DNA from 3 places in the Micromonospora sp. ZG13 genome. Region 1 is predicted to be linked to each of the others. Evidence: riboswitches for the same ligand, from Rfam matches in the RefSeq annotation. Region 1 holds a riboswitch; each other region holds the start of a gene.
What was found. Region 1 has a riboswitch for cobalamin ahead of AC5L34_RS16970 (ribonucleoside-diphosphate reductase subunit alpha). Riboswitches for the same ligand answer to the same signal wherever they lie in the genome.
Positions count from the first base shown of each region.

Region 2: linked by a shared signal. The riboswitch ahead of AC5L34_RS27780 (ABC transporter substrate-binding protein) and the one ahead of AC5L34_RS16970 (ribonucleoside-diphosphate reductase subunit alpha) in region 1 are both predicted to bind cobalamin.
Region 3: linked by a shared signal. The riboswitch ahead of bluB (5,6-dimethylbenzimidazole synthase) and the one ahead of AC5L34_RS16970 (ribonucleoside-diphosphate reductase subunit alpha) in region 1 are both predicted to bind cobalamin.

Region 1 covers NZ_JCADBQ010000007.1:94,497-96,751, reverse strand. Annotated here, with positions in the region: gene AC5L34_RS16970 (ribonucleoside-diphosphate reductase subunit alpha) at 1-1,221, opposite strand, end outside; cobalamin riboswitch at 1,440-1,654, opposite strand; gene AC5L34_RS16965 (ArsR/SmtB family transcription factor) at 2,028-2,255, shown strand, end outside.
Region 2 covers NZ_JCADBQ010000022.1:26,279-28,533, forward strand. Annotated here, with positions in the region: gene AC5L34_RS27775 (FecCD family ABC transporter permease) at 1-180, opposite strand, end outside; gene AC5L34_RS27780 (ABC transporter substrate-binding protein) at 186-1,199, opposite strand; cobalamin riboswitch at 1,229-1,409, opposite strand; gene AC5L34_RS27785 (ABC transporter ATP-binding protein) at 1,490-2,155, opposite strand; gene AC5L34_RS27790 (ABC transporter ATP-binding protein) at 2,152-2,255, opposite strand, start outside.
Region 3 covers NZ_JCADBQ010000002.1:320,716-322,970, forward strand. Annotated here, with positions in the region: gene AC5L34_RS05365 (Rieske (2Fe-2S) protein) at 1-312, opposite strand, end outside; gene bluB (5,6-dimethylbenzimidazole synthase) at 422-1,051, opposite strand; cobalamin riboswitch at 1,102-1,276, opposite strand; gene AC5L34_RS05375 (EamA family transporter) at 1,398-2,255, shown strand, end outside.

The sequences.
Region 1 (2,255 bases):
CAGCCGGTTCGCGGCGTCCTTGAACGTCATCCACCCGTTGCCGGTCTGGGCGAGGGTGCGCATCATCCGCCCGTACAGCTCCCGCGCAGGGACCTGCCGCACGTAGCGGCCCTGCTCCTCGGCGGCCCGGTACGCCGCGTCGAACTCCTCCCCCCACAGGTCCGGCAGCTCCGGCACCACATCGGGGTCGAACAGCGACCACACGCCGTCGGCCTCCACCCGCCGCATGAACTCGTCGGGAATCCAGTTGGCCAGGTTCAGGTTGTGGGTGCGCCGGGCGTCCTCACCGGTGTTGTCGCGCAGCTGGAGGAACTCCTCGACGTCCGGGTGCCACGACTCCAGGTAGACGCAGGCCGCGCCCTTGCGCCGGCCGCCCTGGTTGACCGCCGCCACCGAGGCGTCGAGCGTCCGCAGCCACGGCACGATCCCGTTGGACTGCCCGTTGGTGCCCCTGATCAGCGCGCCCCGGGAACGGACCCGGGAGAAGGCGATGCCGATGCCGCCGGCGAACTTCGACAGGTTCGCCACCTGCGCGTACCGCTGGTAGATCGAGTCCAGCTCGTCGCGCGGGGAGTCGACCAGGTAGCAGGAGGACATCTGCGTGTGCCGGGTGCCGGAGTTGAACAGCGTCGGCGAACTCGGCAGGTACGCCAGGCTCGACATCAGCCGGTAGAACTCGACCGCCTCGTCCGGCGTCTGCGACAGGCCGCAGGCCACGCGCAGCAGCCAGTACTGCGGGGTCTCCAGCACCAGCCGGCTCGTCGGGTGGCGCAGCAGGTAGCGGTCGTAGACCGTACGCAGCCCGAAGTACTCGAACCGCAGGTCGCCGCGCGGGTCGACGGCGGCGTCGAGGACGCCGGCGTGGGCGGCGACGAACGCGGCGGTGTCGTCACCGATCAGTCCCTCGCCGTGGCCCCGGCGGATCGCCTCACTGAAGGAGCCGATGCCCTGCCGGCGGACCTCCTTGTCGACGTACCCGGCCAGCAGGCGGGCCGCCAGCCGCGAGTACTGCGGCTCCTCGCCGATCATCTCCGCGGCGGTCTGGATGGACAGCCGGTCCAGTTCGGCCGTCGTCGCCCCGTCGTACAGGCCGCTGATCGTCCGGGTCGCCACCCGCAGCGGGTCGACGTCGGCGAGGTCGTCGGCCCACCGCTCGACCGCCCGGACGATCCGGTTGACGTCGACCGCCTCGGTGCCGCCGTCGCGCTTGCGGACCCGCATCTGCGGTCGCCGCTGGCCTGCCACGGCCGCATCGTCGACCGCCGTGCCGGCGGCCGGAACAACCTCGGTGACTGTCACCACTCACTCCTCGCGAGCCTTGATCCCAGACGGATTTCCTGGGCACGCGGGGAGCGGACACCGACGACGACGCGCGCGAGCACGCGTCGAGATGGCGTCGGCCGTCCCACGCGGCCTCGGACCGCCACACACCCTGATGCGGGCGTACGGCGCACTGGCAGGTCTTCGGACTCGCGGGCGCGACCGGACTCGCCGGTCTCCTACTGGCCGTCGCTTCCCAGGCCGTTGACGGCCCAGTGCTGATGACGGCGGTCGTTCCCACTCACCGCTGCGGGGCAGTCCCGGATTCCCACCGGGTTCCCTCTTGCCTCGACCGCTCCGGATGAGCGGCCGAACCAGCTGCGCCGACACCATATATAGGGTTGGCCGCGTTGTCACACCCCACATGTCGGTGCCGGGCGTGTCGTCGGCGAGCCGGATGACGCCTGTCGATCGCACGCCGGATGCCCGCGTCGACGCACCGCCCACGGCACGCTGCGCCCGGCAACCAGCGGTGATCAGGACGCGTTGGACGTCCAGACCGCCGGATGAGGTCCACAGGGTCCTGATCACCAGGTGACGACCCACGCGGACGGGGCGCAGTGATGCGGGAGCGGCTTACGGACGCCGGTCGCGGCGCCGGCGGGGCCGCTGCCGGCGGCGGGGCCGCTCCCGTCGACGTCCGGCCCACGAGGCCAGCGCAGACCGAGCCGCCTCCGATCGTACATCGTCGGCTGTACTATCGGGGCGTGGAGACGTTGACGTACGGTCAGGTGCTGGCGCGCTTCGGTCACGCCCTGTCCGATCCGACCCGGGCGCGGCTGCTGCTGGCGCTACGCGACGGGCCGGGCTATCCCGCGGAGTTGGCCGAACTGCTGGGCACGACCCGGCAGAACCTGTCGAACCACCTGGCGTGCCTGCGCGGCTGCGGCCTCGTGGTCGCCGCACCCCAGGGGCGGCGCACCCGCTACGAGTTG
Region 2 (2,255 bases), on a different contig from region 1:
GGCCACGCCGATCGACACGACCAGGCCCGCCAGCAGGGCCACCAGCAGCGCCGCCAGGCCGACCGGGTGCGCCGCGCGGAACCCGGCGGGACTGGCGCGGCGGGCAGTTCCGGGACCGGTGGGTCGGGTCGGGTCGGCGGCGTCGGTGCGGCTGTTCGGGTCGGCGGCGTGGCGGGCCACGGCGGTCAGCGGTCCGCCCCGGCGGGGAGCCGCGCCACACCCGCGGCGAGCGCCTCGACGCCGAGCACGACGCGTACACCGGCGGAGGTGGACGAGAACGGGATGACGACGAAGCGTCGCCCGGCCACGGCGGGCAGGTCCTTCAGGGTGGGGTGCCGGGCCAGGAAGGTCCGCTTCGCGGCGGCCGTGTCCCAGCCCGCGTCGACCAGCACGATCGCGTGGGGATCGCGGTCCACGACCGCCTCCCAACTGGTGTCGGCCCAGCCGCCGGTGAGGTCGCCGAACGCGTTGCGCACCCCGACCGCCGACATGATCATGTTGGGGCCGCCGCAGCAGGCCCCGACGCTCGGGGCGTCGGTGCCGGCGTCCCACCAGAGCACGGAGACGTCCCGCGCGCCGCCGATCCGGGCGGCGGCCGTGGCGATCCGGGAGCGCTGGTCGGCGATGAGCTTCTCGGCCCGCTCCGGCACCCCGAAGACGGCCGCCACGTCCCGGATCTCGGCGAACACGTCCTCGACGGTCAGCCTCGCCGGCCGGTGCTGCTTCGGGCATCCGGCCGGCGAGAGGTACGTGCCGATGCCGAGCCCCGCCAGCGCGGCGCGGTCGCCGACGCCCTCGTCGCCGAAGGCACTGTGGAACGAGGCGTAGACGAAGTCGGGCGCCGCCTCCAGCAGCTTCTCCTGCGCCGGGTATTTGTCCGACAGCACCGGCACGGCGGCGTACGCGGCGGCGTGCTCGGGCAGGATCGCGTCGTCCAGGTACGCCGTGCCGGCCATGCGGTCGGCGAGGCCGAGGGCCAGCATGATCTCGGTGGCGGGCTGGTTCAGGGTGACCGCCCGCTCGGGCGGGGCGGCGACGGTGACCGGCGTACCGCAGTTGGTCAGCGTGACCGGGGCGGCGGCCGGCGGGGGCGCCGTGGCCGGGTCGTCGGTGGCGCAGGCGCCGAGCAGGACGACGAGGACGGACAGGGGCGCGGCAACGCGCCGGGACAGGGTGGACCGCACTGCGCGCACGCGCATCGGGACCGCCTTCCAACACCTCGTGGACGGGTCATCGCAGTGCCGTGGCCGGTCTCCTGGCTGACGGGAAATGCGTCCGTGGCCGGCCTTCCCAGGCGTGTGACGCCCAGTGACCTCTTACGACGAGGGCCGCGAACTTCCCGATCACAGTGGCGAGGGCCGCACCGGTCTTCCACCGGCTTCCCGAACACCACGGCAGCGTCACCCTAGCCGCCGGCCGCCCCGGAAGTCACGGTGACGAACACCATCAGGGACGGTCGCGCCGAAGGCGGTCGGCGGGGCGGACGGGGCTACGCAGCGGCCGGCAGGTCGACCACGCGGGTCGCCCAGCGGGCCATCAGCGCCGGGTCGTGGGTGATGAGCAGGACCCCGGCGGCGTGCTGCCGCTGGTAGTCGGTGATGACGGCCGCGAGGTGCGCCTGGGTGGAGGCGTCGAGCATGGCGGTGGCCTCGTCGCAGAGCAGGTAGTCGGGCCGGTGCACGAGCGCGCGGGCGAGGCAGGCGCGTTGCAGCTGCCCGTCGCTGACCGCGTGCGGGCGGCGGGCGAGCAGGTCGGGCGTGAGGCCGACGAGGTCGGCCAGCTCCGCCGCCCGGGCCCGCGCCTGCTCGTCGGGGGTGCCGGTGGCCCGCAGCGGCTCGGCGATGATGTCGGCGAGGCCCAGCCGGGGGTCGGTGGCCGCGCGGGGGCTCTGGAACAGGATCGCGACGCGCGTACGGACGGCGGCGGGCAGCCGGTGCCGGGCCCCCGCCACCCGGTGGCCGTCGAGGGTGACGTGCCCGGCCTCGGGGGCGTGCAGCAGGGCGAGCACCCGGGCGAGGGTGGACTTGCCGCTGCCCGAGGGCCCGCGTAACCCGACCGTCTCACCGGGGGCGACGCGCAGGTCGACGCCGTCGAGGACGCGCCGGCCGCCGTAGGAGACGGCGACCCCGTGGGCCGCGAGCGCGGTGCTGGTCATGCCGGCGCTCCGAGGGTCAGCGGGTGGTGGCAGGCGACTCTGCCCGGTCCGCCCGCCGGGGGCGCGGGCGGGGTGCGGCAGACGTCGGTGGCGCGCCCGC
Region 3 (2,255 bases), on a different contig from region 1:
CTGGTCGCGGGCCAGTGCCGCCCAGTCGTTGAGGCCGGCGACGGCGGCCGGGAGGGCGCTGACGGTGCCCACCGCGCAGAGCGTGGTGGCGGCCCGGCGCTGCCCCGGCATGAGGTCCAGCACCGCCGTGCTGATCCACGCCCCGACCGGCACCTGCACCATCGCCGGGTGCAGCGGATGGCCCAGCCACACGCCGTGCAGCAGGTCACGGACCCGCTGCGGTCGGAGGGTGGCCTGGACGGCGCGCTGCAACCGGTCGCCGACCCGGTCCAGACCGGATGCCTGTTCGATCTTCGTCAGGAGTGCTCGCACCCGTACCGACTTCCCGGCAGGAGCCGCCGCAAACCGGTCGGCGGTGACGGATCCGCAGCGGTACGTGAGGAGCGCCCCGCCGGCCCGTAACGGGACGCCCCCACCGAGGTCAGCGCTCCCGTGCCGCCCAGCGGTCGTGGTGGATCGCCTCGACCAGCGGGCGCTTCTGCCGCCAGCCGTGCCGGGCGAGGTCGGGTACCGCCTCGAAGTGGGTGACCGGCCCGAGGCAGAGCCACGCCACCGGCCGGATCCCGTCGGGGATGCCGAGCAGCTCGGCGAGCCAGGGCTCCCGGTAGAACGACACCCAGCCCACCCCGAGCCCCTCGGCGGTCGCGGCGAGCCAGAGGTTCTGGATGGCGAGGCAGGTCGAGTAGAGCCCGGTGTCGGCGATGGCGTGCCGGCCGAGCACGGCGGGGCCGCCCCGGGCCTGGTCGTGGGTGACCACCACCGACAGCGTCGACTCCAGGACACCGTCGATCTTGATGCGGGCGAACCGCTCGGCCGCCTCCCCGTCGAGCGTCGCGGCGAAGGCGTCCCGCTCGGTGTGCACGTGCTCGTGGAACCGGCGGCGCAGCTCCGGGTCGCGCACCACGACGAAGTCCCAGGGCTGCGAGTAGCCGACGCTCGGCGCGGCGTGCGCCGCCGCCAGCACCCGGTGCAGCGTCTCCTCGGGCACCGGCGCCCCGGTGAACTGGGCGCGTACGTCCCGACGGCGGTGGATGACGTCGTACAGATCCAAGGCAGGCTCCCGCTGCGCTCGGCCCACGCCACGCCGGACGCGGGCACCGGACGCGAGGCCGGTCTTCGGACTCCCGGATCGACGCCTGGCCGTCCGCCTTCCCGGCCCGGGCGGGCCAGTGGCTGCGCGTACGCGTGGACGGTGGCTCCCCGGTCACCGCGGCGGGCCCGTGCCGGATTCGCACCGGCTTCCCGATTCTCCCCGCTCGCGCGGGGCACCTCACATGATCGTGCCGTCGGCGATGCTAGCGCCGCCCGGCCCGCCCCGGTCCGGCGGGCGGCGCACTGCACCCGCAGCAGTGAAAATCCGGTCGCGGGCCGCACGCTCCGGTACCACTGTGGTCCGCGTGTACGCACTCTCCTCCCGCCCGCTGCCGGCCGGTCGACCGGCGACCCGACTGACGCTCGCGCTGGGGCAGCCCCGGGCCGTGCCGCCCCCGCTGCTGATGCTGCTCGGCATGCTCTCCACCCAGGTCGGCGCGGCCGTCGCCAAGCAGCTCTTCGGCAGCACCAGTGCGAGCGGCACCACCACGCTGCGGCTCGGCTTCGCCGCGCTCATCCTGCTCGTCCTTGCCCGGCCGGGGCTGCGCCTGGGCTGGTGTACCGCCGGTCTGGTCGCGGCGTTCGGGCTGGCCCTGGCGGTGATGAACCTCGCCTTCTACGCGGCCCTGGACCGGGTGCCGTTGGGCGTCGCGGTCACCATCGGCTTCGCCGGGCCGCTGCTGGTGTCGCTGGCCGCCAGCCGCCGGCTCGCCGACGTGGCATGGGCGGCGCTGGCCGGCGGCGGGGTGCTGCTGATCAGCGGGCTCGGCGGGACGGGGGTGGACCGGCTGGGGCTGCTGTGCTGCGTGGCCGTCGCGGTGGGCTGGGCCGGCTACGTGCTGCTCGGCAAGGCGGTCAGCGCCCGGGTGCCGGGCAGCCGGGGCCTCGCGCTGGGGATGGCCGTCGCCGCGCTGGCCGTGCTGCCGTTCGGGGTCGCCGGCAGCGGCACGGCCCTGCTCGACCCGTGGACCCTCGCGCTGGGCGCGGCGGTGGCGCTGCTGTCGTCGGTGCTGCCGTACTCGGCGGAGATGGCGGCGCTGCGCCGGATGCCGGCCCGCGTCTTCGCGATCCTGCTCAGCCTGGAGCCGGCGATCGGCGCGCTGGTCGGGCTGGTGCTGCTGGGCGAACTGCTGGCCTGGCCGCAGGCCGCCGGGGTGGCCTGC